4 regions of the Clostridium neuense genome follow, and region 4 is predicted to be linked to each of the others. Evidence: riboswitches for the same ligand, from Rfam matches in the RefSeq annotation. Region 4 holds a riboswitch; each other region holds the start of a gene.
The links. Region 4 has a riboswitch for thiamine pyrophosphate ahead of thiD (bifunctional hydroxymethylpyrimidine kinase/phosphomethylpyrimidine kinase). Riboswitches for the same ligand answer to the same signal wherever they lie in the genome.
Positions count from the first base shown of each region.

Region 1: another riboswitch for thiamine pyrophosphate. It lies ahead of thiT (energy-coupled thiamine transporter ThiT); the one in region 4 lies ahead of thiD (bifunctional hydroxymethylpyrimidine kinase/phosphomethylpyrimidine kinase).
Region 2: another riboswitch for thiamine pyrophosphate. It lies ahead of ACJDT4_RS08295 (TatD family hydrolase); the one in region 4 lies ahead of thiD (bifunctional hydroxymethylpyrimidine kinase/phosphomethylpyrimidine kinase).
Region 3: another riboswitch for thiamine pyrophosphate. It lies ahead of thiW (energy coupling factor transporter S component ThiW); the one in region 4 lies ahead of thiD (bifunctional hydroxymethylpyrimidine kinase/phosphomethylpyrimidine kinase).

Region 1 covers NZ_JBJIAA010000018.1:13,693-21,812, reverse strand. Annotated here, with positions in the region: gene ACJDT4_RS19020 (glycoside hydrolase family 1 protein) at 1-1,162, shown strand, start outside; TPP riboswitch at 1,223-1,325, shown strand; gene thiT (energy-coupled thiamine transporter ThiT) at 1,382-2,011, shown strand; gene ACJDT4_RS19010 (GH1 family beta-glucosidase) at 2,346-3,752, shown strand; gene ACJDT4_RS19005 (GntR family transcriptional regulator) at 3,746-4,450, shown strand; gene ACJDT4_RS19000 (endoglucanase) at 4,538-4,693, opposite strand; gene ACJDT4_RS18995 (endoglucanase) at 5,027-5,182, opposite strand; gene ACJDT4_RS18990 (GNAT family N-acetyltransferase) at 5,903-6,349, opposite strand; gene ACJDT4_RS18985 (hemerythrin domain-containing protein) at 6,619-7,173, shown strand; gene ACJDT4_RS18980 (MarR family transcriptional regulator) at 7,230-7,664, shown strand; gene ACJDT4_RS18975 (MFS transporter) at 7,764-8,120, shown strand, end outside.
Region 2 covers NZ_JBJIAA010000006.1:73,839-81,958, forward strand. Annotated here, with positions in the region: gene ACJDT4_RS08265 (spore coat protein) at 1-156, shown strand, start outside; gene ACJDT4_RS08270 (TspO/MBR family protein) at 280-777, opposite strand; gene ACJDT4_RS08275 (ABC transporter ATP-binding protein) at 911-1,651, opposite strand; gene ACJDT4_RS08280 (ABC transporter substrate-binding protein) at 1,620-2,630, opposite strand; gene ACJDT4_RS08285 (ABC transporter permease) at 2,735-3,478, opposite strand; gene ACJDT4_RS08290 (thiamine-binding protein) at 3,459-3,749, opposite strand; gene ACJDT4_RS08295 (TatD family hydrolase) at 3,746-4,504, opposite strand; TPP riboswitch at 4,571-4,676, opposite strand; gene ACJDT4_RS08300 (beta/alpha barrel domain-containing protein) at 4,764-5,564, opposite strand; gene ACJDT4_RS08305 (homocitrate synthase/isopropylmalate synthase family protein) at 5,554-6,630, opposite strand; gene ACJDT4_RS08310 (ABC transporter permease) at 6,630-7,487, opposite strand; gene modA (molybdate ABC transporter substrate-binding protein) at 7,511-8,120, opposite strand, start outside.
Region 3 covers NZ_JBJIAA010000001.1:255,858-263,977, reverse strand. Annotated here, with positions in the region: gene ACJDT4_RS01190 (putative ABC exporter domain-containing protein) at 1-141, shown strand, start outside; gene ACJDT4_RS01185 (MerR family transcriptional regulator) at 300-1,706, shown strand; gene ACJDT4_RS01180 (TetR/AcrR family transcriptional regulator) at 1,815-2,375, opposite strand; gene ACJDT4_RS01175 (MMPL family transporter) at 2,545-5,613, shown strand; TPP riboswitch at 5,788-5,924, shown strand; gene thiW (energy coupling factor transporter S component ThiW) at 6,217-6,720, shown strand; gene thiM (hydroxyethylthiazole kinase) at 6,823-7,641, shown strand; gene ACJDT4_RS01160 (HAD family hydrolase) at 7,628-8,120, shown strand, end outside.
Region 4 covers NZ_JBJIAA010000006.1:230,431-238,550, forward strand. Annotated here, with positions in the region: gene thiM (hydroxyethylthiazole kinase) at 1-645, opposite strand, end outside; gene cytX (putative hydroxymethylpyrimidine transporter CytX) at 603-1,838, opposite strand; gene thiD (bifunctional hydroxymethylpyrimidine kinase/phosphomethylpyrimidine kinase) at 1,831-2,637, opposite strand; TPP riboswitch at 2,788-2,886, opposite strand; gene ACJDT4_RS09060 (Fur family transcriptional regulator) at 2,993-3,433, opposite strand; gene ACJDT4_RS09065 (MarR family winged helix-turn-helix transcriptional regulator) at 3,464-3,997, opposite strand; gene ACJDT4_RS09070 (type I phosphomannose isomerase catalytic subunit) at 4,296-5,285, opposite strand; gene ACJDT4_RS09075 (DUF2971 domain-containing protein) at 5,338-6,102, opposite strand; gene ACJDT4_RS09080 (hypothetical protein) at 6,239-6,595, shown strand; gene ACJDT4_RS09085 (thiamine phosphate synthase) at 6,637-7,212, opposite strand; gene thiH (2-iminoacetate synthase ThiH) at 7,209-8,120, opposite strand, start outside.

The sequences.
Region 1 (8,120 bases), on a different contig from region 4:
AATGTCCATTTCTTGGTCAAGAATTTTTCCAAAGGGTGATGAACTTGTGCCCAATGAAGAAGGCTTAAAGTTCTATGATAATGTAATTGATGAGTTACTGGATAAAGGTATTGAACCATTAATAACTATTTCTCATTACGAAAATCCACTGCACCTTTCTCTTGAATATGGTGGCTGGAAAAATAGAAAACTTATAGATTTTTACTTGAGGTTTGCAGAGGTTCTTTTTAAAAGATATAAAGGGAAAGTAAAATACTGGCTTACTTTTAATGAAATTAATATGCTAACAGAGCCATTTGGTGCGGTTTTTTGTGCTGGTATGCTGGAGGAAAAGGATAATACTGAATTAAATAGATATCAGGCAATGCATCATCAGCTAGTTGCCAGTGCACTTGCCGTAAAAATGGCTCATGAAATTGATGCAAATAATAAGGTGGGGTGCATGCTGGCGTATCATAATATGTATCCATATACCTGTCACCCAGAGGATATTTTATTTGCACAGAAGTATGCTCAGCTCCACAACTTCATAGCAGGAGATGTGCATGTTAGAGGAAAATATCCGGGCTTTGCAAAAAGATATTATGAGGAAAACAACATTAAATTAGCAGTCGGCAGAGAAGATTATGAAATTTTGCAGCAGGGTACAGTGGATTTTATAAGCATAAGCTATTATTCAAGTGCTTGCGTTAGTATTGTCAAAGCAGGAGAAAAAACTGACGGAAATGGCACAGCAAATATTAAAAATCCAAATTTAGAAGCTTCGGACTGGGGCTGGCAGATAGATGCTGTTGGCTTAAGATATGTATTAAATCAAATTTATGATCGATATGAACTCCCGATAATGATTGTGGAAAACGGGCTAGGCGCTGTAGATGTATTATCAGAAGATGGTGCAGTTCATGATGCTTATAGAATTGATTATATGAGAAAGCATATTGAACAAATGAAGGAAGCTATTTCTGATGGTGTTAAGCTTATTGGTTATACCTGCTGGGGATGTACAGATATTGTAAGTGCTTCTACAGGTGAAGTTAAGAAGAGGTATGGCCTTATATATGTTAATAAGCATGATGATGGCAGCGGAGATTTATCGAGAATGCCTAAGGACTCATTTTATTGGTATAAGAGGGTTATAGAGTCTAATGGAGCTAAGCTATAATAATAATTAATGATTTTACTTTAAAATGGAAATAAAATGGAGTATAATAGTCATGAATTAATAAAGTGCTAGGGGTGCCTTTGGGCTGAGATGTAAAGCTGTGCTTTAAACCCTTATACCTGATCTGGATAATACCAGCGTAGGGAAGCAATTATTTTGTTTATATAACAATTGTTTTCAGAAGGTCTTCCTAAGCACGAATTTTAGGAGGTTTTTTTTATGTCTTTTTCAAAAAATATTGGAGAAATATTAAAACACCCAACATCACTTGCAGCTCTTCTTGCTTTAATTATACTCGTTGTAGTGGCTATAAAGGTTAAAAAGGTAAAGCTTAATACTCACATGATAGCCCAAATAGGTATAGCTTTAGCTCTTGCAACTGTACTTAAAATATTCAAAATATATCATCTTCCACAGGGGGGAAGCGTAACTATAGGAAGTATGATACCAATTCTTTTAATGGCAATCTTCTATGGACCAGAAGTTGGTTTTTTAACAGGTTTTTTATATGGAATTATTACTCTTATAATGGACCCTTATATCCTTCAACCTGTACAAGTATTGTTTGACTATCCACTTCCATTTATGGCACTTGGACTTGCAGGATACTTTAGAGATAAAAAAATTGTTGCAACTGTAATTGCTGTTTTCGGACGTTTTGTATTTCACTTTATTTCCGGAGTTATATTCTTTGGAAGCTATGCGCCTAAAGGACAATCGCCAGCTCTATATTCACTTATATCAAATGGCGTATTTTTAGCAGTTGAAGGTGCAATATGCGTTGTAATTATGGCAGTGCTTCCAGTAAAACAATTGTATTCTATAGCCGTAAAAAATCACACTGCATAGCTGCAAAAATGTAAGGAAAAATTTTATTAAATTACTGTGAAAACGGAGTAACAATGCTGTAGATTTATAGAATTTTTTTTTATGTAATAAAGCATTGTTACTCCGTTTTATTTTTAATAAATTGTATTTATTATCTTCATAGAATTGTAACAATAATCTGATAATATATAAATATAGTAAAACAAATAATTAAATAAAAATAAGATTAACATAGTTGAATAGTCCCCCTGTTCAACTATTTTTTTTGTGCTTAAAAAACTTTACACAAGAAAATGGTAGGTATATAATAAATTCATACCAATGAATTTTTGATTTGATTAAAGGAGGAAAGAAGATGAAATTTCCAAAGGATTTCTTATTTGGAGCTGCCTCTGCATCCTATCAAGTAGAAGGTGCCTGGAATGAAGATGGGAAAGGCATTAGTAACTGGGATATATTCTCGAAGATACCAGGAAAGACTTTTGAAGGGACAAATGGAGATGTTGCTGTAGATCATTATCACAGGTATAAAGAAGATGTTAAATTAATGGCAGAAATGGGATTAGAATCTTATAGGTTTTCTATTTCTTGGCCAAGAATAATACCAGATGGTGATGGCAAGGTTAATGAAAAAGGAATTGAATTTTATAATAATTTAATTAATGAATGCTTAAAGTATGGAATAGTGCCTTTTGTTACACTATATCATTGGGATTTGCCGCAGACTTTAGAAGAAGCTGGAGGCTGGACTAATAAAAAAACTATAGATGCTTTTGCTAAATATGCTGAGGTATGTTTTAGGGCATTTGGAGATAGAGTTAAGCATTGGATAACCTTTAATGAAACTATAGTTTTTTGTGGTCATGGCTATTTAGCAGGGGCACATCCACCTGGCATTGTTAATGATGCTAAAAAGTATTTTCAAGCTACACACAATGTTTTTGTAGCACATGCTAAGGCTGTAAGCAAATATAAGAGTTTAAAGCAGTATGGTGAAATCGGAATAACTCATGTATTTAATCCTGCTTTTAGTGTTGATGATAAGGAAGAAAATATTTTTGCAGCAAAACATGCAAATTATTACGATACTTTTTGGTTTTATGATCCAATATTAAAGGGTGAGTATCCTGAATATGTACTTGATCAGTTGAAGGAACACGGATGGACTCCAGATTGGACCAATGAAGAGTTGGATTTACTTAAAGCTTCAGCTGATAAAAATGATTTTATTGGACTTAATTATTATCAACCTAAAAGAGTTATGAAAGTTGAGTCTACAGAAGGTTTTGAAGCCAATAGAGAAAATTCTACTGGTGCGCCAGGAAATCCTTCGTTTGATGGAGTTTATAAAACAGTGATGATGAAGGATAAAGTGTACACAAAGTGGGGATGGGAAATTTCTCCTGAGGGTTTCCTAGATGGACTTAGAATGCTTAAGGAAAGATATGGTGATGTTAAATTATATATCACTGAAAATGGCTTGGGTGATGAAGACCCAATAATAGAAGATGTTATAGCAGATGTACCAAGAATTAACTTTATAAAGGAACATTTAAAGGTTATAAAAAAGGCTATACAAGAAGGAATAAATCTCAAAGGATATTATGCTTGGTCTGTTATTGATTTATTAAGCTGGTTAAATGGATACAAAAAACAATATGGTTTTATATATGTTGACCATAAAAATAACCTAGAGAGAAAGAAAAAGTTATCTTTCTATTGGTATAAAAATATAATTGAAACAAGGGGAGAAGAATTATAAAAAAGTATAGTGCGGTAATTGAGGAACTTGAAAGAGAAATATTAAATGGAAAGTTTGATTCTAATAAAAAGCTTCCAACAGAAGAAGAACTTATGGAAAGGTTCGATGTTAGCAGAAATACTATAAGAAAAGCTGTAGAGATTTTGGTTAGCAAAGGATATATATATCAAGTTCATGGAAGTGGAATATTTTTAAGGGAATTTTCTAAAGCCGGATGCATTCCAATGTGGGATATGAGCGGGCTAACAAAGACGTTTTCTAAAGATAAGTTAACAAGCAAGCTTTTGGAATTTAGTTTGATTGAGGCAGACGAAGAATTAGCTGAAAAAATGAAATGTAAAACCCATACAAAATTATATCATGTTAGACGTGTAAGATATATGAACGAGGAACCATTTACTATAGAAGAATCGTTTTTTAATAAAGATATAATTTTATATTTGAATGAAGATATATGTAAAAATTCAATATACGAATATATAGTAAATGACCTTAAGCTAAAAATTAAGTTTGCCGATAAAGTAATAAGTTGTGAGAAATTAAATAAAGCTGAAGCCTTGCTTTTAAATTTAAATGAAGGAGATCCTTCACTTATTATAGAAAACACTGTATTTTTAAGCAATGGAATGATATTTGACTTTTCAAGAGAAAAATATAACTATACTAAGGCTAAACTTTTAAGCTTAGCTACACTTTAAAAAATATCTTTTTAGGTTGCACCTTATATAGGTGTTGGTTTTTGTATTTAAAGCAGAGTATAAAAAAGGGCGTCTAAACGGCGCCTTTTAATATGGAAATAAATATCTATCTTCATAAAAAATTTTCATTTGCTCTACTTCAGGACAGTTTTGAAATTCTTTAGGAATCTCATAAATATCTACGTTTTCAGGGAATAAAATTGATAATAATAATATTAAACCTATTAATAATAACATAGACATATTGAATCAGCCCCTTTCACTTATTAAAAATATCTTTTATAAGTAAAATTTATAATTAGCTTAGCTTTCATAATTAATTGGTACATTTATATTATACACAAATGAAGGAAGAAAGTCATTAATTTTAAAAAATAAATAAAAAAATGCAATAATGCCAATTGTTTTATTGAATCATATAAAAAGTAGTAAAAGTAAAATGGTGAAACTAAGGATAGTTTAAGTATTAGTATTTGCTATTGAAAAAGAGTTAATTGAGAAGCATTTTTACACTAAAATAAAAAAGGATTCATTAAAATACCAATAAAAAAGAAAGGCGTATGTATGCGCCTCTATCTAAAATATATATTCATATCTATCATCGTAATAAGATTTCATTTGTTGTACTTCAGGGCAATCTTGAAATTCCTTAGGAATTTTATAAACATCTATGTTTTCTGGAAATAAAACCGATAATAACAACATTGAACCTATTAATAATAATATAGACATATTAACCAACTCCCTTCAATAATTATTATATACAAATGCAAGAAAAAAGTCATTAGTTTTTTGAAAATGGATTTAAAAATGCAAGTTTAACAAGCAAAATATATTTTATAGCATAATTTGTTAAAAATCTCACACAAGGCTTACAATTAATTAAGATAAGACATTGGTTTGTTAAAAAAGTATAATTGCAAAAAAAATTATAAATGGTAAATTACGACTTTAATAAAAACTAGGGTATAATACATCACTTGTTTTATTAAAACTCTAGTTGTATTTCTGTTGAAAGACAGGAGATTTTTAAATATTGCTAAGTTTTATTGTGAAGTGATAAAATAAATTTAGAGAGGTGAATATTGTGACAATAGCTAATTACTTTAAGGAATATAGAAGACTTATTTAAGAGATAATTGATGAAGAAAGTAGTACATATAAGTTTTACCGCAAATCGTAATATTTTCAATTAGTAAATCCCGTTGAACTAAATTAAATACATCAGCTTGGATATTATAAATGAAAGCTGGTGGAGTTTACTGACTTCCACTTAAATTATAAGAGGATATATTTAACAGGGTTAAAGTACAAAGTACAATGAAGTATAAAAGGATCACAAACACTATGCATAGTACCTTGTACTTTTTTATAAAATGATTTTTTTTATATGTTTTAAGGCCCAATATTACAAAAATCCCTCTAAGTTTTAAATGTCATATTATAAATTATTTATAATTGCTCTTGTAGTGATTTTGAAAAGAAATATGGTTCTTCTTGAAATCCTAACTTTTTATAGAAATCAACGTCTTTTTCTTTAGAAAAACCATAATCCAGTTCGACTTTTTTACATCCGCTTAATTTTGAAATATCAAATGCCTTTTTGAGGAGTGTTGTACCGATTTTTTGCCCTCTAAGTGATGAGTCCACAATTAATGCGTATATGTTCGAAACTAGACCTTCATGCCAGAAGTTATTTACAATTGAAAGTGCACAAAATCCAACCACTTTACCATTAGCTTCAGCACAAATGTATTCATAGGAATTTGATTCAATATCACGTTCAAATGCTTCCTTTAAATAATATAAATCCAATTCTTTATTAGGCAAGACCTGACTTAGTAAATAAAAGATGTCATTAAAATCCTTTTGTTTTGAGTACCTAACGTTTACTTCCATACATATACCCCCTGTTTTACTCTAATATATTATTTTTGTAAAATATAGGCCTATAAATACATTATACGACATTTTGTAAAAAATTTCAATTAATATATACGTATAGTTATAAAAAAGTGTAAAAAAATATGGCAAAATAATGACAAATTAATCTATATATTACGATTTCGTGAAATTAAAAAACATTAATACTATATCTTGCTTATAATTTGCTAAATAATATAGATAATATATAATGAAAAATCTTTTAGAGAAGGAAGATGGTAACTATGGATGGTATTCAGCTTATGGTAGATGAGCATAAAAATATAAAAAGAATGTTGGTGGTTTTAAGAAAAGCAAGTTATAAAGTTTTAAAGGAAGATAAAATCGATTATGATGATTTTCATAAAATGATAGATTTTGTTAGAAATTATGCAGATAAGCAGCACCATGGAAAGGAAGAAAAGTTTTTATTTAATCGCATGGCAGATGAAATAGGAGGAGTTGCAGAGACCTTAATTAAATTTGGAATGCTTGTAGAACATGATTTTGGAAGACTGTATATGTCAGAATTGGAAGGGGCACTTTTAAGAGTTAAAAATGGAGATGATGAGAGCAAGGTTGATATTATAGCAAATGCAGTTTCCTACACTCACCTATTATATAGACACATAGAAAAAGAAGATAATACAGTATATACCTTTGCAAATCGTAAGTTAAGTAAGGAAACTTTAACTAAAATTAATCGGGAATGTGAAGAATTTGAAAGCGAGTCATCCAAAAACAATATACAGGAAAAATACATGAAGCTTTTAGAGGAACTTGAGGAAAAGTATCTATAGAGTAATTTGAATTTGACAAAATTGTATATTAGCTATACATTATGTATATGGATAGTATGATTAATGAAAATAAAATAAGTTGTTTATTTTTAGAGGTAGTATGCAACTTCTATGAAAATGATATGAAAGCTAAAAAGTTTGGTACAGATACGGATTTATATCACTCTGAAATTCATATGCTTGAGTTTATAAAAGAAAATAGAGGCCTTAATATTTCTGGTATAGCACGAAAATTGGATATAACAAGAGGGGCAGTGTCTCAAACAATTAAAAGACTTGAAGATAAAGGCTTTATATGTAAGGAACCGTATAGGGATACTAGCTGCAGATTTTCTATTAAGCTGACTGAAAAGGGTGAAATTGCTTATTCTAATCATAAGAAGTATCATGAACAATACAATATTAAGATAGCAGAAATATTAAAGAATTCTACTGCGGAAGAAAAAAATTTTTTGTATCAATTTCTTAAAAAATTTAAAGGTAAAATATAAAATACCTACGCTGGTATTTTATATTTTTAATGATATGTATAGCATCTATACAAGAAGTAAAATAAATTGATTTGATTCTAGAAGGAGGAGATTGTTTTAATGATTAATCAAAAAAATATAAATAATAAAAAAGAATTTAATTTGAGTAGATTTGTAGTAATACTTATGGCAGTAACCTGTGGAGCAACTGTTGCAAACTTATATTTCATACAGCCTCTTTTATCTCAAGTAACAAAAGCTTTTAATGTATCTGAGTCGGGTGCAGGCTTTGTTGTAACCTTAACTCAAATCGGGTATGCTCTTGGACTATTTTTCTTTGTTCCTCTTGGTGATATGAAGGAAAGACGTTCTTTAATTATAAAGATGCTTTTATTTGTAGCTGCAGCTCTTTTAACAGTAGCATTTTCACCAAATTATTATGTACTTCTTATTGCATCCTTTTTTGTTGGTTTTACT
Region 2 (8,120 bases), 160 kb from region 4:
CAGATTATAGATACTCAATTATCAATGGCTATAAATGAAAGCCATGAACTATGCGACATTGCTATAGGTAAAAACTGGTTTGAAGCTTATGAAGATCCTGAGCAACAGCTAAAGGATGATTTAAATGATTCAAAACGTGTACTTGAATCCGAATAATTTATTCGAAAATAGCAGGTGACAAGTTACATTTACTTTTCTTTGTTATATTCCTAAACATTTTTTAAGCTCATAATTGATAAAAATCCTTCTTAACTTGTCACTACTGTTAACGTACAATTGTTACCTATTTAATATCCATATTGCTCCATTAAGTATACCAGCAAAAGATACCCAAATAATATATGGTATCATCAAATATGCTGCTAATTTATCAATTTTGTAGAACTCAAAGGTTGTAAGTAATATAAAGCCTAATAGAACTAAAAGTTCAATAAATGCAATTCCATATAAATTAAATCTAAAAAATATTATGCTCCACAAAAAGTTTAAAAATAATTGAACAAAATATAAAATTGTACCTTTTTTAATATCCTCTCCCTGTTTACCATGCATCCATATTCTATAAAAAGCTAAAGCCATGAGAAAATATAGTATAGTCCAAACTATGGGAAATATGTAACCTGGTGGTGAAAATGCTGGTCTCTTTATTTTAATATACTGATCATTACCTGCCATTCCTAAAAATCCACTTAATGCACCAATACCAGCAGTTATTAAAATACTAACTATAAGTCTCCAAATACTTTTTTCTCCATTAACTTTAAAAACATTAGACACCCAAATACATCTCCCTTAACTTTATAATATATATATATTGTTTTTAATTTACTTTAATCTATTTTATAAAAAAAATGTATGAATCAAATTTAAAACATTTTGATTCATACATTCCTATATAAAATATTTTGATTTAAAGCAGTTTTACTATTTCTTTTTTATAATTAAGTAATTCAGAAGAAAACAATCGTTTTTCCTTATCTTTTTTATAAAAGTCTAAGTCAATCTTTTTTTTAACAACACCCGGTTTTGAACCAAGGACATATATACTATCAGACAAAAATACAGCTTCCTCAATATCATGAGTAATAAAAAGTATTGTCCTTTCCACTGCTTTTTTCATATCTAAAATCCACTTTTGCAAGTTTTCTCTGGTTATAGAATCTAGAGCACCAAAAGGTTCATCAAGAAGCATTATTTCCTCTGAAGAAAGAAAGGTTCTAAGAAAGCTGGCTCTTTGCTTCATACCTCCAGAAAGCTCATAAGGGTATTTATTCTCATATCCAGAAAGCCCCATTAATTCAATATACTTAGCTGCCTTTTCCCTTGAAGATTTCTTGTTTACTCCTTTTATATCAAGCGGAAGTACCACATTTTCCATAATAGTTTTCCAGGGAAGTAACAAATCCTTTTGCTGCATATACCCTATATCTCCAAGCACCGAAATATTTCCACTGTCTTTATCAATTAACCCTGTTATTATATTAAACAATGTGCTTTTTCCACAGCCACTTGGTCCAAGTATTGAAACAAATTCTCCTCTATTTACATCAATAGAAATATCCTTAAGTATAATGTTACCATCAAAACTTTTTGTTACATTTTTAAGGCTTATAACCTCATTATTTTGGCAAGAATTCGTTTGTGAATGCATCTTTCGAATTTAGCTCCTTTTTAATTAATCCTTTATCCTTTAGGAATTTTGCATATCTATCCCATACTTCTGCCTTTTCTACTCCCCATTTTGGAGCATCTGCAATGTAGTGAGTTGTCATATACTTTTGGCTTTCCACTGCCAACTTTTCATCTATTTCTGGAGCATATGAGCGAAGTATTTTTGCACTTTCTTCTGGATTTTTTATTGCATACTGATATCCTTCTTCAGTAGCTTTTAAGAATTTTTTTACCTTTTCAGGATTTTGTTTTATGATATTATTGTTAGTTATAAGTATTGGTGTATAGTAATCAAGTGCTGGATCTAAATCCTTAACAGCAACATAGTCTAAATCAATGCCCTTAAGCTTTGCTTCAATTCCTGTCCAGCCTTCAAAAATCCATTCAAAATCTATGTTTTTCTTTGTTGCTGCAAAAAAATCATCATTTCCTGCATTTACAATTTTAAGTTTACTAAAGTCTGCTCCATTTTTCTCCATAATTGCTTTTATTACTGCCTGCTCCGATGGTGATCCCCAACCACCATATACTTTTCCTTCGACATCTTTAATGCTTTTTATATTTTTACTTTTAGGAGCTGCAAACCCCGAAGTGTTGTGTTCCATTAAAGTAGCAATTGACTTAACAGGAAGCGGTGAATCACCAGTAAGTGCATAAGTTACATCCTCCTGATAGCTTACGCCAAAGTCTCCCTTTCCAGTAGCTATAAGTGTAGTAACAGCTGTATCTCCTGGCTGCTGAATTTTTACATCTAAGCCCTGCGCTTTATAATATCCTTTTTTCAATGCTACATACATTCCTGTATGATTTGTGTTAGGTGTCCAATCAAGTATCACTGTAGTTTTATCCAGTGCCTTATTTGCACTTTCCTTTGTGCTGCTAGTAGTACTACAACCTGAAAAGATTACTGTGCTCATTACTAAAGCTGTTACCAATGATATTATCTTATTCTTTTTCAATTTGAATCTCTCCCTTATAGTGAAATCAATGAAACTTTTAACTTATGTATTATGAAAAACTGCTTAAGATTCGGTCTTTTCATAATGAATAAGTTAAGTTTCGCTTATTTCCAATGTATTAATCTTTTGCTTATAAAATCTATAATGTATATTATTATTATGCTTATTAAAACTATAACTATAATTGCTGCAAAAACTTTATCAAGCGCATAGGCACTTTTTGCTCTAACCATATAAACGCCTATGCCGCTGTCTCCTCCAAGCCACTCTCCTATAACAGATGCCATTACCATATAGGTTGCAGCTATTTTAAGCCCAGAAAACAAGTTAACCATGGCATATGGAAGTTTTAAATGATAAAAGGTTTGAAGCCTTGATGCTTTCATTGTTCTAAACAAATTAATATAATCTCTATCAACTTTTTCAAAGCCATCTATAAGACTTATTACTATTGGGAAAAAGCAGGTTATTATTACAACTATAATTTTAGGCATTGGTCCAAAACCAAACCATATTATAAACAGCGGTGCAATTGCTATGGTTGGTATTGTTTGAGAAATCACTAAAATTGGATAGAGTGATTTTCTAACAATTTTAAAACTATCCATAAGTACGGCTAGCACAAAGGATAAAATTATTGATATACCAAAACCTACAATTGATTCATATATTGTTACCTTTGTATTATCCATTATAACTTTAAAATCACTTATAAGCGTTTTAACTATGCTTGTGGGTGAAGGAATTATATATGCTGGCACATTTTTTACATCTACAATAACTTGCCAAAGCAGCAAGGCAGCTACCAAAGTAATTATAGGATATAGTTTATTTTTGATATTTGCCAACTTTTTCCTCCATCGTTACCCCTTCAGGTTTGTAATCTATTTTTACAACAGATGCAACTCTTGAGGCTCCTGCTTCAACACATATTGTTTGTGCTTTCTTTACAATTTCCATAAGTTCATCTAAGTCACCTTCCATAGTAGTTTCCATTGGTCCAACTATGTGCTTAACTCCAGTTGATTTTATATATTCTATAACCTTATCAACTACTGGATATATTCTCTCCTCTGGCACTGTTGGAAGTACTTGTAAACTAACATTAACTGTTTTCATATTACTATTCCCTCTTTCATTAATATGGTTTTTAAATTTTTAAAAATTTTATTTTTAATTTCATCATAATTATATTTTTTTATGATTGAAATTTTATTTACTATATTCTTCACTTCATCTGGATAGCCATACTTTCCATTTACCCATTCTAAAGAAGTTGGTCCATCGGTTTCTGTCAAAATTCTATTAGGTGGAAGAAGCTTAACTATTTCCTGTGTAAGCTTTGAATATCCTATATCAACACTTACAGTAAAATAGCAGCCATAATCTATTAATTTTTTTAAAGTTTCTAAATCTCCGCTATACCAATGTATTATAGGTGTTTTAAGTCCATACTTTTTTATATAGTTAAGAATTTCCTCTTCTGCACCTTTAGTATGTATATTTGTAATTTTATTATAGTTTCTAGCCTTTTTTAAAAAGTATTCAAAAACACTCTTCATATGCGGATACTTTTCTTTTTCTTTAATCCAAAAGTAGTCCAGTCCTATTTCTCCAATAATTTTGCATTCTTTTATATATTCATCAAACAAATCTAAATTTTTATAATTATTGTGAGCTTCCCAAGGATGAATTCCAAAGCAAGGTATTATATTTCTATTATCCTTACTAAGCTTTTTAGTAAAATTATAGCTCTGAATATCCATAGAACATCCAAGTGTAACTATGTTATCTACTTTAATAATGTCAAGAGCTTTTTCTAACTTTTCCTTATCCTTAAAAAAATCCAAGTGATTATGTGCATCAACAAACATATTGCACCCCTTCTAATTTTACGCAAAAATAAAGAGCGCTACTTTTAAAATAGCGCTCATGCATTCTACATGTGAATTAAGCTTTCCTTCGTCGGTGTTATCCGCATCAGGTTCAAAGGGTTAAAGTTTTAAAAACTTCTCTCAGCCACAAAGGGCACCCCCAGCACTAAAAAATAAATACTATCTATATGCTAACATTAATTTTGCTATTTGTAAATAAAAAATATACTATTTAAATTACAATCTTAATCAGATTTATTTATCCAATTATCCCCTTTATAACATTTTCCTTATTCTTTAAATCACTAAACTCATTTAAATATACTTTTTCACCAAGTAGCTCATAAATAGTTTTTGCAAACTCTAAAAAGTCACAATTACCAGCTCTTTCACCTATTCCAGTAATAGTACAATCAACATATTTAGCCCCAGCTTTTAACGCTCCTATTGAATTTATTATTGCCATACCAAAATCATTATGAGCATGAACTTCTATTTCTATTGGTACAGCTTCTCTTATTTTGTTTATTTGATGAAATACCCTTCTTGGATACAAAATACCAACAGTATCCGCATATCTAACTCTTTTAACACCAATACTGTAAATCAATCTACAAACTTCTATTAAAAAATTTATATCTGCTCTTGAAGCGTCTTCCAATCCTACAGTTACCTCATATCCTTTACTTACTGCATATTGAACACATTTTTCAACATTTTCAAGAATCCAACTCTTATTTTTTTTCAGCTTATCCTCAATTTGTATATCAGATACCGGAACCGATATATGAATTATATCTACAGAGCAGTCCATAGATTCATTAATATCCTCAATATTCATTCTATTCCAGGAAGATATTTTGCTTTTAAGCCCCAATTTCACTATTTTTCTTATACTTTCTTTTTCATCCCCACCCATAGCTGCTATACCAGCTTCAATTTGAAAAATACCCATATCATCAAGAATTTTCGCAATTTGTACCTTTTCATTTATTCCAAGTGCTATACCAGCTTTTTGTTCACCATCTCTTAATGTTGTATCAACAACTTTAATGCTCATATTTTCCCCCCCATTCTATATGTTTACCAATGGAGCTTTCATACAATTTAATCAACTCATCATCCAAAATATTTCTTCTTAATTTAACACTTTTACTTCGTATTTCTTTTAAAAGGTCATCAACATCAATATTTATAGATTTAATGTTTAATTCCTTTAATTTAGTAATAACTGCTTTCTTTCCAGAGTGCTTTCCAATAAACATTTGCCTTTTTGAACCTATTTCATATGGATTATATGGCTCATAAGTTTTTGCATTCTTCTCTATTCCATCAACATGTATACCAGATTCATATTTAAAGATATCCGCTCCAAGTACAGGTTTCATTGGAAAAATCTCTTGATCTACAAGCTTTTCATACACCTTTTTAATCTCACATAGTAATTTGGAGTCACCAATTACTTCTCCATTTCTTATTACCTTAAGTGCAAGCATAACTTCTTCTGAAGCTGCAAATCCATATTTTTCTCCGTAAAATGCAGTTGTAATAAAATCGGCCCCATCTAAGCAACACTCTATGGCTATTCCTGTTGCAGCAAAATATCGGTTTTTAGGACAAAAATCTATCAGCACAGAAAATTCATTTTTTATCTTTTTTATAAACTTGCTCCAACTATTAAAGTTATATTTTTCAACATTATTAATTCTAATACATGCTATATTAAAATTATTTAAGACCTCATAATTTTCGCTCCAAAAATCATCATTAATTTTTTCAATATTTATCTCTAGTATAATCTTTGAATTATTTATATTTGTTATTAAATCATTTTTCATGTTTTTAGCTAAATCATTCTTTATGATAAGATACCTAAAATTATAATCTTTAATAAAAGTAACATCCTTCTCATCTTCTACTCTATATGCATAGCTAATATTTTTAGGTAGTATATTTACTTGATTAACTGATTTCATATCAATTTCAATAATATCAATGCCAAATGCAGTAAGCAATTGCATAAACTTAAAAATATCTTCCCTTTGGAATTTACTTAATTTTCTTACTATTTCGGGTATAGATCTATCTATTATCATTTTTTTCTTACCATTAACTATAATAGCCACTATTTATCCTCCTTTTCATTCATTCTTACTATAACAAGCATAGAAAATGACAATATATACAATATTGCTGCAAAGGCAGTAGCTGTCTTTATATCACTTTGCATAAGCGTATATATCTCAAGTGGAATAGTCCTTGTTTTATTTAATATGTTACCTGCAAACATAAGAGTTGCTCCAAATTCTCCCATTGATCTAACCCAGGCTAATATAAGTCCAGATATTATAGAATTTTTAAGCATTGGGATTATAACTCTTATGTTTGTCTCAACTTTACCTGCACCAAAAACATAAGTTGCTTCAAAAATCTCATCAGGCACTCTTTTTATGGAATCCCTTAAAACTCTAACATAAAACGCAGATGATACAAAAACCTGTGCAATTACTACTGCTATAGGAGTAAACACTATATCTATATTATATTGTGATAAAAACCTTCCTATAAAACCATTGCTTCCAAAAGTTAATAGCAGCGCAATTCCTGCAACTGCTGGCGGCAGTACAATTGGAATTTCAACTATAATATCAAGTAACTTTGCCATCTTATTATTAGATATATTCGCAATATAAAAAGCTGTGGCAGTACCAAAAAGAAAGGTTATTACAAGAGAAACTAGAGAGGTCACCAAACTTAAGAGTATACAATTAACGTTTTCCGTGTTACATACATTTTTTAATATATTGTATACCCCAGCATATTTCATCAACGATAAAATTGGAAACACAAGTAAAAAAATATAAATCACGGCCATGCAGCACATGGTAGGAAATAATATTCTCTCCATAACAAAATTATTTCTAGTTTCTTTTGCAAACACATTTGTATACTTTCTTCTTAACTTTATACCATCTTCAACCATACCAAACCACCTACCAATAAAACTTATTTTATCGTGAATCCATACTTCTCCAACAGTTTTTTTCCTTTACTAGAAGTAAGATAATTAATAAAGCTCTTAGCTGCTTTTTTATGTTTAGATGAACTTATGACTGCTATAGGATATTCTACCTTTAGCTTAGAAAATTCATCATCTGCTATAACCTGAATTTTATCCTGATTTTTTGTATTTATATCAGTTTTATATACTATTCCTACATCAGCCTCTCCCATGGAAACCTTACTTACAATGTCTTTAACATTTAATTCGCTGCTTTTAATATTTTTTAATATTTTATTGTAGGTATTTTCATCTATAACCTTGTCACTAACAGCCTTACTGATTGCTTTATAAAAGTACGCACCACAGGGTACCGATTTATCTCCAACTACAATTTTCACTCCATCCTTTGCTAAGTCTTTTAATGAGCTAACTTGTATTTTACTGTTTTTGTATTTACCAATTACTAATTGATTTTTTGTAAATATGGTACTACCTTCCACCTTATTATCACTTACTACCTTATCCATATTTTTAGTATCTGCAGATGCAAATACATCAGCAGGTGCTCCCTGTTCAATTAAAGTTACTAACTGTTGACTACCTGCAAAATTA
Region 3 (8,120 bases), on a different contig from region 4:
ACAGTGATGACTATATTAGTGGCAATTTACCTGAAAAATGCAATATTAGCATTATCTGTGTTTGTTATAATTTCTACTATAATTATTATAGTGTTATTGTATTTAAGTGAATTTTTATTTAGTAAGCTTGAACTTAGATAAAGATAAAACACATAGAACTTGAAATTGGTTTATCTATAGTGAAACTACTGCGAAACTTAAACTATTTATGTTCCAAAACACCAATTTTCAAGGGATTATGGTACATAAATAGTTTGTAGTTGAGCTAGTTTCACTATATAAGGTGAAAGAAGGATAATATGAAAATAAGTGAAGTTAAGGCTTTAACTGGCCTTACTAAAAAAGCTCTTAATTATTATGAAGAAAATGGTTTAATTAAACCATCTGTATTGGAGGAAAATGGATATAGAAATTACTCTGATAAGGATGTAGAGGTTTTAACTCAAATAGCTACTTTAAGGCGTTTTGGACTTTCTGTTAAAGAAATTAAAGAGGCGCTAAAAAGCCCAGAAGCTCTTTTAAATGTAATGGCAGAGTATACGAAAAAGTTAACTAAACAAATTAATGAAATGGAAAAGTGCAAAACTGTCTTATCTTCTTGCGTTAATGATTTAAAAAGTGATAATACTGATATAAAAAAAGTTACAGAGGATATGAATATATTAAGTAAAGCTCTTGAAATGAATCAAAAAGAACGTGAAGGATTTATGATTGTTGAAATTGAAAGAATTTTCCCGGGCATTTATGGGAAAGTGTTGTCTTTTTGTTTTAAGAGCTTTTTAACGGAGCCTATGGATAGCAGAGAAAAGGAAAATGCCTGGATGGATTTAGTTAAAGTTTTGGACAATATACCAAAGTTAAATATTCCTAAAGAACTTATGGACAGTGTAGATACTGACGAGAAGGAATGGAAGACAATACAAAATAGAATAGAAGAAAACTTAAAAAATGATAATTATGCTAATAAAGCTTATAATATAAAAAACACTATAACTTTTGATATATCAGAAGAAGAGCAGAGGCAATTTGAATTGTTTTGTACTTATATTAAACCAGAAGGAAATATTGAGATTATTGGAAAGACTTTGGAGGCTGTAGATAAGAGTTTATCGGTACTAAGTTCAAAATATAGAAAAAGAAAGGAATCACATTTAAAATTTCAGAAGAAGTTTCAAAAGAAATTTAAAGAAGAATATTTTGACAAAGAACCATCAAGGCCTCTAACTATAGTTCATAAAGAAACTATGAGTTTTGTTGGAATTCACTATACAAAGTTTATTAATAAAAAGGATTTTCCTAAATTTATTAGAGAATTTAATAATATAGCAGAGGAGATATCCAATGTAGTTAATAGGGGCAGGATATATGGTTTTGCAGGTGTAGATTCCTTAGGAAAAGATATTGTGCCAGATTCTATTTTTTCTTTTGTTTTTGCAGTGCAGGTGTCAAATATTGAAAAGGTTCCACATGATATGATAAGTTTTGTACTTCCTCAGCATGAGTACTTATTTTATAAGCATATTGGTGATATGAAGAATTACCAAAAGAGTTTTGATGAAGTTTTTATGTATAAGCTAGAGGAAAAAAATTATGAAATGGATATACTGCCATCTTTTCAAATATTTCCTTCAGATATTCGTGATAATGATGAAAATTTAGAAGTGGAAATGTATTTTCCAGTTAGTAAAACTAAAAAATATAAATAAGCGTTTTAGAATTGAATAATAAAAAAGAATCATAAATAAAGAGCCAATGGTTTTTCGCTGGCTCTTTTATCAGTGATTTTTATGAAAGAATCAAGTGAAAGTGGAGTGTTATCCAACTTTATTAGTATTAACTCCCATTAGGAATACTTTTGCAAGATCTGCCAACGCTTCTGTAGTTTCTTGAAAATTGTTTTTGACCCATAATGAAAAAATTGAACAAATAGTTGAAGCAATAAAGTCGGATACATATGCATCTAATTTAGAAGCTTCAATTTTTGCTGTAATTTTAGGTATATACGAAAAATTAAACATATTCATGGTAATCACTTTATTTAATAAAAAGAAAAGATTATTTTTTTCTAGTAATTTAAACAAGTCCTTGTATAATAGTGAAAAATCAAAAAAATCCTTAAGTATTTGGTACGCATCTAATTTAGCATCGAAATAATCTGATTCATATTTTTTAGCCATGTCATCAAGATATAATTCTAAAATATCTAATTTTGTCTCAAAATTACGGTAAAATGTTTGCCTTACGACTTTAGCTTCCTGACATATTTGTGTGATTGTTATATCACTATATGGGTAAACCTTCATCAATGCAAGCAGCGCATTAGTAATCATTTTTTGAGATTGAAGCGCTTGTAAGTTTTTACTTCTAGTATACATGTTACAAATCCTCCAATTTGTCTAATTTGTTTTAAAGATATTGATTTTATATTTTCAATCTATATAATAGCATATATAACTATGTGTTACAAATGTCACATGTAACACTTGATACACATAACAGATGCTACAATTTTGCTAGTAATTATTAGAACAGGAGGAATACAAGATGAAAAAAATCATAAAAAGTAGATGGATTATTTTAGTGGTTTGGATAATTGCAACTATACTGTTAACAATATTTCAGCCAAATATAAATGCAATACTTAGGCTTAGAGGGCAAACTGCTTTAAATAAGAATAGCCCATCTGTAATTTCGGATTCTATATTAAGTAAGTTAGATACATCTAAGGGTGACAGTGATATTATAGTCTTTTACAATAAGAATAAGATTTCTGATGCTGAAATGAATCAAATTAGATATGGAGTAAAAGGTATTTTAGATATTAGTTCTAAACTTGGAATAAGTCATATGATAGATCCATTCAGTATGCCAGAAGCAAAAAGTTCACTGCTCTCCAAAGATGGTACAACCTTAATGGTGACTTTTAAGCTTGATAAGGGAACGAGAGAAGTAGATGATATTGAGAAAGAATTAAATTCTAAATTGAAACAGGTGAAAGCTGAGTACTATTTTAGTGGACAAGATTTTATAAATAATGATTATTTGAAGGCATCTCAGTCAGGAGTAGAAAAGAGTGCAATATTGACGGTTGTATTTATTCTAGTAGTTTTGGTTATTATGTTTAAATCAATAATTACTCCTTTTGTTTCTTTAATTGCTGTAGCCTTTTCGTATCTTTGCTCTATGGGAATTGTTGCTCAATTAATAGATAAAGCTAATTTTCCCATAACTAATCTTACTCAAATGCTTCTTGTACTTATACTCTTTGGTATAGGAACTGATTATAATATTTTACTCTTTAACAGATTTAAAGAAGAATTATCAAAGGGGTACGATATTGATGATGCCATAGTCAATACCTATAAAACTGCAGGTAAAACTATTGCTTTCAGTATATTGACTGTATTTATTGCTTTCTTTAGCTTAATATTTGCAGAATCACCAATCTATAGATCTGGTGTTGCTGTAGTAATAGGTGTAACAGTACTGCTTTTAGAAATTTTAACTTTAACACCTTTTGCAATGAAGTTTTTGGGAAACAAACTTTTCTGGCCATCTAAGAAAATTAGCGGTCATGGAAAAAATAAGTTTTGGGGTAAAGTATCTTCAGTTACAGCAAAATACCCTATTATATCAGTTATAGTTATACTTTTGATAATAGCACCAACAATCATTTTTCATCAGCAAAAGTTAAATTTTAATACTGTTGGTGAATTAGGAGATTCACAGCCTTCTTCAAAAGCTTTTAATTTGGTTTCGAAGCATTTTGGAAAAGGGCAAGCAATGCCAGCTACTGTTGTAATTGAAAATAATAAAGAACTTGATAATAATGAAGCTCTTTCTGTTATTGACAACATAACAGAAAGAATTAAGAACATCGACGGAGTAAAACAGGTATCTTCTGTAACTCAGCCAAATGGTAAAGAAATTGAAAGTTTTTATACCAATACACAAATTAAATCAGTTACAGAAGGATTATCAAAAACTAATGGTGGAGTAGATAAAATATACGATGGATTGAAAACAGCTCAAGATAAGCTAGGGTCAGCGGATTTTTCTGGGGTTAGTGATATGGTTGATGGTACTACAAAGCTTCAAACAGGCGTCAGTGCTATGTCTGATGGATTGCAACAAATTCAGAATGGTATAGGAAATGGTTCAAATAATTCTCAAAGCATAGCTTATGGTATAAATACTATACAGGCTAACTTAGCAAAGATGAATAACGGGTTAGAAGAACTAGCTGGTAATTATAATAAGATGAAAAATGGTTATTCAAAAATGGGCAGCAGCTATCAAGAAATAGCGAAGGCACTTCTTGGTGTAAAGGATGCATTGTCTAAAATACAACCTTTGATAGATACTATGGGAAAGAGCTATCCTAATATTGGAACTGATAATAATTATATGATGCTAAAAGGCACTGTTGACAAGTTATTATCATCCTTAAGTCAAATTACTCCTGAAGGAATAAAAACATTAAATGATAATTACAGTGCTCTAACTAATGGTTTTGAAAAAGCTAATGCAGGACTATCTCAAATAAGCAGTGGTTTATCTCAAATGGATGATGGCTTAAAGACTTTAGAGAGTGGACTTGATAAAGCTTCTTCTGGAATAGGCACAATAGTTACTAATATGAATAAAGTAAGCACGGGTTTAGGAGATATGAAATCGGGGCAGCAAAAACTTGTAGATGGTATTAATGGATTTAGTACCTTTGGCAATAAGCTTGGTGATGTTAACAAAGGATTAGAGCAGATTTCAGGTGGACTAGGAAAAACCAATAACTTTTTAACTCAGCTTAATTCACATAAAACCTTCTTCATTCCTAGGGAAGCTCTTACTAATAAAGATTTTAAGAAATTAACAGACAATTTTATGTCAAAGAATAAAAAAATAACTAAAATAACTGTTGTTTTGAAGAATGATCCTTATTCATCAGAGTCTTTAAAAACTATAGATAAAATAAAAAATGCTGTTTCAGATGGACTTAAAGGCTCAGTTCTTTCAAAGGCTAAATCTGGAGTATCTGGATCGAGTGCTATGACAAATGATATGAACAATGTATTAGGCAGAGATCTTAATAGAGCAACGGTGGTAGTGCTCATAGGAGTATTTCTAGTTCTAGTTATTGTTACAAGATCCTTATGGGAACCTGCTGTTATAATTGCATCACTTATAGGATCATACTATGCTGCTATTTTTATAATAAATTTTATTTTTATAAACTTAGCAGGTTATGAGGGGATTTCTTCCTTTGTTCCATTTTTCGCTTTTATAATAGTAATAGCGTTAGGAGTTGACTACAGTATATTCCTAATGATGCGTTTTAAGGAATACACTGAAATATCTCATAAGGAGGCTATAGTTTTAGCTTCAGAGCATATAGGAAGCGTTGTAATGTCAGCAGCTATAATACTTGGAGGAACCTTTGCAACGCTTGCACCTTCAGGATTAATACTTTTAATTGAACTGGCTATAGCTGTAATTACAGGACTTATTGTACTTTGCTTTATAATGCTACCAGCATTTTTACCGGCAATGATTAGTCTTCCAAGTGCTTTAGAAAAGATATTTTCAAAAAATAAGGAAAAATCCAAACAGATATAAATAGATATGAATATGTTAAGAATTAGATAACAAAATATGAGGCATAACTTACTGAATAGGCAGCTGTACAATGTCAATATTGATACTAGGAGATTACAAGGAACAATAGTTCTTTACTTTGATGTACACGCATTGCTTTTAAGGTGAATTAATGATATACTAAAGTGAAATTTAATATGTTTGCAGGGGAACTAAAGATAAACTACCTTAAAACTTGAAATTGTTTATCTATATTATAGTTGAGAAGGATAAAACCTGACCCTTAGAACCTGTCAGTTAACACTGTCGTAGGGAGCAAAGCGTGAATTAGGATGATATTATGATGCTTTAATCTGTACGATTAGAGCATTTTTTTATGCGATAAAATTAAATTTTATAAAAAACTTAATATTGGTAACACGTAACTTTTATGGTAGTATAAAAATTTTTAAGTAAATCAGCTAATTGTTTATTTTAAAATTCGTAGAAGCAGCTAGATTTTCAAAGAACAATTAGAGATTTGCTAATAAAAATTGTATAGAAAGCATAAAAAGGGGTGCACCACCGCGGGTGTATTTACTTTTTATGCTTTTTTTTATAAATAGAAATGAGGAGGATTAAAACATGAAAAAAACAATTTTAAAAAAGGAGATATTTACAGCATTATTGGCTGGAATGGGATATGTACTAAATACTTTTGTATCCTTTCCAAGGATGGCTCCATTTCAGCATTTTATTAATGTCATAGCGGCAGTTTTTTTAGGACCAGTTTGGGGATTTATTTGTGCGCTGCTTATAGGCTCTATGAGAATGATATTAAATGGAAGCACCATTTTAGCAATTATAGGTGCAGTTATAGGTGCATTTTTATCAGGGTTATTGTATAAAAAGTTCCACAAATTAATTTGGGCAGTTATTGGTGAGGTAATTGGAACTGGAATTATAAGTGCAATTGTTTCTTATCCATTTATGAGAATGTTTTATGGTCTACCAAAGACTTCTATATTTACATATGTCCCATTTTTTGTTCCAGCATCTTTAGTAGGTGCAACAATGGGATATTTATTACTAAAAGCATTAGATAAAGCCAAAATGCTTGAGCAACTAAAATTTATGCTGCACAATTAAAATTGTACTTTGTACTCTAAGTGAAATTCTGGTTTTGCAGAATAAATTTGAAATTAGCCATTTCAAACTTTCATGTTGTATATCTATAAAGGAGGAAAATAAATGTTTGAAGCAATATTTGAAAATATGTTAAAGAGTAAACCTATCGTTCATTGTATAACCAATTTTGTTACCGTAAATGATTGTGCAAATATTATACTTGCTGGCGGAGGTTCACCAACAATGGCGCATCATAAGGATGAGGTACGAGAGATAACTGAAAATAGTCAAAGCCTTGTGCTTAATATGGGAAATGTACATGATGTAACTGCTATGATTTTAGCAGGAAAAAAGAGCAATGAAGTGAAACATCCAATAGTTATAGATCCAGTGGGAATGGGGGCTTCAAAGCTAAGAAATGAAGTATTTAAAGAGCTATCCCAAAACATGAATTTTTCTGTTATAAGAGGGAATATCTCCGAAATCAAAGCAGTAGCAAATGGAGAAGGCATTACAAAAGGAGTGGATGCAAGTGAAGCAGATAAAGTTACAGAACATAATCTTAAAGAGACAGTAAAGGCAGCAAAGAGATTGAGCATGGAATTTAAAAGTGTTATTGTTATTTCTGGGGCTATAGATATTGTAGCAGACAAAGACAAAGCGTATGTAATTCGAAACGGTAATCCTATTATGGCAAAGGTAACTGGGACAGGTTGTATGTCCACAGCATTAATAGGTGCCTTTTGTGGAGGAAATCCAGATAATACTTTAGAGGCAGCAGCAGCGGCAGTAACAGCAATGGGGGTGAGTGGAGAAATAGCCTTTAAAAAAATGAAAAAATTTGAAGGCGGGACCATGATGTTTCGTATGTTTTTAATTGATACCATAAGCAATATGACCCCAGAAATTATAAATGGAGAGATGAATGTTGAAGAAATGTAGATATGCTATTTTTGATATGGATGGTACACTCATAGATTCTATGTCTGCATGGGAGAAGTTAGGTGAAGATTATCTAAATCAAAATGGAATTAAGGTTCCCAAAAACTTAAATGAAATTATAAATGCAATGTCTATGACAGAATCTGCTAATTATTTTAAAAGAGAATTTGGAATTAAGGCTTCTGTAGAAAAAATTATTTCTGATATAAATAAATTAATTGAAGATAAGTATAGATACCAAATACAACTAAAGCCATATGTAAAGGAATATCTCTCAAGTTTAAAAAGCGATGGTGTTACCATGTGCATTGCTACAGCTACACCACTTGAACTTTCAGAGGCAGCACTTAAGCGTCTTAATGTGCTGCAATACTTTTCCTGCATTGTATGCTGTGATGAGGTTGGTGTTGGAAAAACTAAACCTGATGTTTACTATCTTGCTATAAAGAAGATGGGGGCTAAAGTAGAGGATACAATAG
Region 4 (8,120 bases):
ATAATCCTTCGTAACACCACAATATGTACCTACAAGCGATGTAGTCATGCAGCCTGTTCCAGTAACAGTTGTAAGCATTTTAGTTCCATTTTTAAGAACCATAACTTTATTTCCATCAGACACATAATCATTCACTCCGGTAATTGCAACAACTGTATTTAAATTTTTTGCACAAACCTTAGCAACTTCTTTTGCATCATCTGTAAGAGTTTCTTCAGAATCAACACCCTTTGAAGCTGCATTCATACCGCATAATATTTTTATTTCTGCTAAATTACCTCTAATTACAGCAAATTTAATTTCTTTTATGAGTCTTAAGGCTGTTTCCTTTCTATATGGTGTTGCCCCCACTCCAACAGGATCTAGTACCACCGGAATCCCAAGTTTATTTGCTCTTTTCCCCGCCTTTACCATAGCTTCTATAGTTCTACTATTTAATGTTCCAATGTTAATTACAAGGCTTGAGGCAATAGACACCATATCCTCAACTTCGTTTATATCATCTGCCATTACTGGAGAACCGCCAACTGCTAAAACTATGTTTGCGCAGTCATTTACTGTAACATAGTTAGTTATATGATGTACAAGAGGTTTCTTCTCCTTTACGCTGCATAAAAGTTCTTTGAATTTTTCATTAACTTCCATTTACTTATATACCTCCAACTAATAAAATATAATAAACCTGTTATTAGCATGCTTGGCAGTGTTGCACCAAATATGAAATCTAATCTTATAAACAAATAATAAACAGCTACTCCTATTGCCCATACTATAACAGCACCAATATTTAACAGAAGTTTGTCCTCTATTTTCGTATGCTTTTTTATTATGAAATAATCTGTTAAAAGTACTGCAAACAATGGAGCAAAAACTGAACCTATTATGTAAAGAAAGTTCGTATAATTGTCCATATTAACTAATAGTGATGCTGCCGTTCCTATTATTGTTATAACTATAGCTGCAGCTTTTTCATTAAACTTTGGAACTATATTTAAAAATGTAACTCCAGCTGAATATGCATCCATAAATGTAGTTGTTACTGTTGAAAGTACAACAATTCCAAAGGCTGATATTCCAAGATTTGCAGCAAGCATCATAGTGGAAGGATCAGGATTTTTTGAAACAATAGCTGCTCCAAGACCTATAATAAACATCCAAGAGCTTCCAATAAAATATCCTAAAAAGCTGCCAAAAGCACCTTCTTTTTCGCTTTCTGCAAATCTTGTATAGTCTGCAACCATAGGAAGCCATGAAAGAGGCATTGCAATTACAAGTTCAAGTGCACTTCCAAAAGACATACTTCCACCAGAAGGTTGCGAGAAAAGTTTTCCACTTCTAAAAACAACCCAGCCAAGTACAAGTGTAAGTGCAAACAAAAGCACTACTGCTAAAGTATTAATTTTTTTAAAGCCAGTCATTCCAAAAGCTATAACCAGTATAATAAGCACTGCTGTAAGTACACTCCAAAGTGGAATATTATTTATAGACCACATTGTTTTACTTATTAAATTTAAGGACTGAGCACAGGAATTTATCATAACTGCTGTCCAACCAAGAAGCTGAAGCACATTTAATATTGAAAACAAATATGTGCCATACAAGCCAAAAGATATTCTTGTAGAGGTAATTGCAGGGACTTTCTCACGAGTACCGATTATACCTGCAAATATAAATATTGCTGTACCAATAAGATGCCCGAGTATTATTGCAATTAATCCCTTTTTAAAGCCTAAAGCAGCTATTGATCCACCTGTTAAAATTTCAGCTATAGAAATAGCCGCACCACACCATAAAAGTGCAAAGTCCCAAAAATACAATTTATCTTTCGTTTTACTCATAATTTAATCCAGCCTTTTTATATAATGTATAAAAATGATTAGTTGGCCCTGAGCCATGTCCTATAGAAAGTGAATGCTCTATAGCAGTTGTTATGTACTTTTTAGCATTTTCTACAGCTTCCTTTATATTCATTCCCAATGCTAAATTTGATGCTATTGAAGAAGAAAGTGTGCAGCCTGTACCATGAGTATTTTTTGTATTAATTCTCTCATTCTTTAAATAAACAAAATTTTTACCATCATATAAAACATCCGTAGCATCACCAGTTAAGTGCCCACCTTTTATTAATACATTTTTAGGTCCCATATTATATATTATTTTCGCTGCCTTCTCCATATCAGAAATAGTTTCAATCTTAATATTTGCTATTATTTCTGCTTCTGGTATATTAGGTGTTACCACTGATACGATTGGTATAAGTTCTTTTATAAGCGTCTCAACAGAATTTGGATTCATAAGAGAATATCCTGATTTTGATACCATAACAGGATCTAAAACAACATTGCGTGGTTTGTACTTTCTTAGCTTCTCTGAAACTACATTTATACCTTCAATTTCGGATATCATGCCTATTTTTACTGCATCAACTTCAATATCGTCAAAAATAGCATCAATTTGCTTTCCAATAATATCTGGACTTATATTTTGAACATCAATAACTTCCTTAGTATTTTGAGCTGTAACCGCTGCTATTACACTCATTCCAAAAACTCCATGTGCTGAAAATGTCTTTAAATCTGCTTGAATGCCTGCACCACCACTAGAATCTGAGCCAGCAATTGTTAATACCTTTTTCATAGATAAGTTCCTCCTTTTTTATTCTTGTATCTCGGAGGAAAATGAACTTGGAAATAGAATTGAATATGCCTAAGCTTATATGCATTCTTAATGAAATTATGCAAATAAAAAATGCTTACTTTTTAGGTAAGCATTTATTTCAAAGAAAATAAACAAATTCGCTTTGCTCCCTACGGTAGTTTTAACTACTTCAAGTTCAAAGGGTCAGGTTTTAACCTTCTCAACCAAATGGTCCCCCCGCAATACAATATATTAAATTTTAAAATACGACTTAATTATATACACAATATATATAATTGTAAAGCTTTATTCTAAATTATATTCCACCTTAAAATTTAAATTCTATTGGATAACACTACTGTATCTTTAAACATTTAGGACATATTCCATAAACCTTAACATCATAATTAACTATTTCAAATTTATAACTTTTCTTTAACTCATTTTCTATTAAATTTAGATTAAAATCTTTTACAGCAAATATTTCTCCACACTTTGTACATATAAAGTGGGGATGCTGATACTTATCGTTCATGTCTATTAATTCATATCTTACTCCATTTTCATCATTATCAAATTTACGTACTATATTTGCATCTTCAAATATATGCATAGTTCTATAAATTGTTGCTATACCCATATTAGGATAATCCTTTTTAATAATATTGTAAATTTCTTCTGATGTCAGTTGGCTATGTTCATTTTTAATAACAGTATCCAGTATTTTTTCTCTTTGAAGCGTTACCTTGTAACCTTTTTCTTTTAACGTAGTTTTAAATTCGTCTAATAAATTCATAATACTCATCCCTATTTAAATTAATTATAGTTAAAATTTATCTCTCCCATCAAAATCATAATTGTGCGTATGATGAAAATGTCTATGATGATGTTCTCTACAATGATGAAAATTTTTATAATCATTATTATTGTCATTTTCCAATCCTAAACATAATTTTTTAATTAATACAAAAAATTGCTCTTTCTCTTCTTCTGTTAGTGCACTAAAAAATTTTTCTTCAAATTCGTCTTTGGTTTTCTCTATATGTTCAACAATTTTTTTACCTTCATCAGTTAAATGAATATGACTCACACGTTGATCCTTTTGATCCTGTTTTCGAAAAATGAAACCATTATTTTCAAGCTTACTAAGCATTTCTGTCATTGACGATGGTCTAACATCCAATTTTTTTGCTAATTCTTTTTGACTAGCACCATCGTTTCCAGAAACCTCTGCAAGTAACTTTGCTTGACCATGATAAATTACACCTTTCATGCAATAATCTTTATGTGCGGCACGATGCATTTGTTTTACCAAATTATGTAGAGCATGGTATAAGTTATTTAAATCTATACTTGCCATAAATTTTTTCTCCTTCTCCCTAAAACAAGTTAGGTACCTAACTTGTTTTTAGTATATCAGCCATATAATTAAAAGTCAACAAAAAGATTAGGTACCTAATCTTCTTTATAAAAAAATAACTGTGAATACCATAATTATAAGTTCTCCACAGTTATTTTTAGTAAGTTATGATATTTATAGTTACCTTAAAATCTGCATTTCCTCCATAAATCTATTGTTTCGCTAAGCATATATTTCATCCTTATAAAAAAGCAAAGAGTAAAAGATAATATCAACTAATCCTTTACTCTTTGCTTTTTTAATACCTTATCTCTCCAAGTATTTCTCTTTGAACTTTTTCAACATCTGGTACATAGCTCTTCAATAATTTCATATTTCCTTTAAAGATATAATTACCTGTACCTGCAGGAATTAAAATACTATCTCCATAATTTACAACTTCACTTTTACTGTTGTTTTGTCCATAAAAAATTTTTCCTTCACCATCAACACAAGTAAATATATAAAATCTCTCTTCATCACTTTTCTCTGCAAGTTCATCCTTAAAATCATATAACTCTAGCGAAAAATCTCTTCCAAGACATAAATATGTTTTTTCATATCCATCTTTTTTAATCTTTATTCCTTCACTTTTTTTACCGCGAAGACTTAAATCTATTACATCAAGTGCTTTTTTTACATGTATTTCTCTTCCTCTATTGTAATCAGAAACTCTATATGTAGTATCGCTATTCTGCTGAATTTCTGCTACTATGACACCTTCACCTATAGCATGAATCATACCACTTCTTACTAGATATACATCACCCTTCTTAACAGGGATTTTATTCATATATTCATCAAGCTGATCTTTTTCAAGTGCTTCTTTAAGTTGTTCCTTCGTACAATTTCCTTTTGTTCCAACTACTAAATTAGCACCTTCAAATGCCTCAACAACATACCAAACTTCAGTTTTACCCATATCACCTTCTACTTTTTTTGCATACTCATCATTTGGATGAACTTGAACTGAAAGTTTGTCCTTAGCATTTATTAGTTTTATAAGAAGAGGAAACCAATCTGAACTTATCTTTGTTCCTATAAGTTCACTCCCCTTTTCCTTTATTAAATCATCAAGCCTTTTTCCTTTAAATTCTCCATTTGCTACAATGCTAGTTCCATTTTTATGGCAAGCAACATCCCAGCTCTCTCCTATATTTCCAGCTGGAAGATTATCTCTAAACTGCTCTAGATCTCTTCCACCCCATATTTTTTCGTAATATAAATTTTCAAATTTTAATGGATACATCTTAGCAACCTCCGTATTATATTTAATTTATGCTTATATAAGTCCTATACTTTCACTTATCAATACATATACTTTTAAATTTAAATAGCTTATCATTTGTTTTTTCTAATTTATATATAGGACATCCTATTGTATTATGCGCTAATTTTTTTATAGTTTCAACGTTTTCACCTTTGCAGTTCAATCCCAAGTAAAGTGCACTTGGCCTTATTGGAAATTCAACCTTGTTATGTATTTTTTCATCCTTAAGTATTATTCTCCATTCCTTTTCATAATTCCAGCTTATATGCTTTATCTGCATCATAAAAAAAAGCATGTATGCAGCATCTTCTGTTTTATCATTAATTAAATCCTTTAAAATGTCAGTTATATCATATCTTTCTGTTTGATATACTACAGGAAATAAATACTTCGAAAATCTATTTGTATAATTAATTTTAGAAAAATCATATTCCGCACACATGCCCTCATGATTTCCCGCATAGTGTGTCCACATAGGCATACTATTAATTTCCTCAGAAAAGCAAGAAATCTTAACATCTGTTTTAAAGGAATCAATTAATTTCGTCACATTAATGCCCTTTAAGTGTTTTTTTATTTCTCCTTCATCAAAGCATATTCCACATGAATCAAAAGGATCATTAAAATCATCTGGATTTGAAAACCAAAGTTCATTATTTATAAGTGTATTTATTTTTTCTTCATCTATAACCTCATATTTATATAATCTTTTAGGAAAGTTATCGTATTTTAATTTATATGCTTCATCCTTTTTTCCTGCAAAAAATAATCTTTTATATTCCTCTATCCATTCCAAAATATTTTACTCCTTACCGTGAATTAATATTTATTTTTTCCATAATCAAGTTCTATTATTAATTGGGGCTATAGAATTAATAATAGAAAAATAGTATAATTATTGTGTATAATCCAATAACTAGGAGGAATTTAAATTGATAAATCTAAAAAAGCCGACTCTTCTTTTTTCAGCAATATGTGCTGCTATTTTACTATTAGCTACTCCAAAATCAGCAATGGCTGCAAATAGAGATTTCTATGATATTTCCAAAACTCCACCTATACTTTATAGTAATGCAGATCTTCAATCTGAAGAATCAAAATTAGATGCTTTAATAACAGCCACAGAAGATCATCCAACATTTATGGTATATGAATTTAGCGGTCAGTATTATAACTACGCAAAATTATTTGCTAACTATCAAATTGCACATAATTCTGGACAAAGTCCAACACAAGCATTTATATTTGCATTAGAAAATACAATACCTCTTCCTGCACCAAAAAAATAAAAGTGAAAAGGACATTCCTTTCCACTTTTATTAATTCTAAGCTAAATCTCTTTTATAATTTTCTCTACAATTAAAGGTTCATCCATAGCAGAAGACATTATAGCAAGCCCCTTAGCCCCAGCTTTAATTACATCTCTTGCATTTTTTTCACTAATGCCCCCAATGGCAATTACAGGCACAGTTACTTTTGTTACGATTTTCCTAATATAATTTAATCCTTTTCCTTTTACCCCCGGCTTACAAGCTGTTTCATATACATTTCCGCAAAGCAAATATGCTGCGCCATTTTTTTCAGCTTCAATTGCCTCTTCCAAGCTGTGAACCGATACTCCCGTTTTTATATTAATTTTTTCTTGTCTCATGAAACTCTCAAAGCCTGTATGATATGCATAAGCATCAATTTCTTCAGCTACCCTTAAACTTCCATTGACAATCAACCTAGCATTATATCTTTCCGTAATAACTTTTACTTTGTGAGCTAATTTATAAAGTTCATGATATTTAAGATCTTTTTCTCTTAAAATTATATTTTTAGCACCATATTGAAGTGCTTTTTCAAGTCTATCACATAAGCTTCCCTTTGCTACTAATTTTCTATTTGTAACAACATATATCATAGTGTACTTTGAAAATCCTTAAATACTGGGTTATATCCCAAACCCTTTATTGCATCATAAACTTCCTTAACACTTCTTTTATCATTTGTATCAAACTGACCTTCCCCTTTATCCTTACATGAATGTCCTCCAACTTCCGTAGATACACCTGCTGACATCTTTGTTACTCCTATAGGAATAAGACTATCTCTAAATTTAGCCGGTTCCCTTGTAGTTATATTTGTACCTGCTCTTGGTAAAAACAGCTTGTATGCTAAAATCACTTGTACAATATTTTTATCATTAACCTCATATATGTCACTAAAGCTTCCTGCATGTGGCCTTATTCTAGGTGCAGACATTGATATCTCAACACCTGGAAATTTATTTTGAATATAAGCAGCATGAAGTCCTGTAAAAAATGCCTCACTTCTCCATTTATATAATCCAAGAAGCGCTCCTGTTCCTATTGAATGAATCCCTGCCCTACATACTCTTTCCGGTGCATCAAGTCTAAATTTAAAATTCTTTTTAGGTCCACTCAAATGAACCTTATCGTATTTTTCTTCATTATAAGTTTCTTGATAAATTGTAAGACTATCTGCTCCTGCAGCAACAAGTTCCTTATATTCGTCAACTTCTAACGGGTATATTTCTATACATATAGAACTGAAATATTTCTTTAATATTTTTATAGCATCTCTTATATACGTTACTGGTGTATGAAACTTTGATTCTCCAGTTAAAACTATTATATTTCTCATGCCAGACTCATATATAGCTTTAGCTTCCTTTTCTATTTCTTCAAAAGTAAGCTGCTTTCTTGATATTTTATTTGTTACATTATAACCACAGTACGCACAGCCATTTACACAGTAATTTGCAATATACATTGGTGTATATAGTACTACTGTTTTTCCAAAATTCCT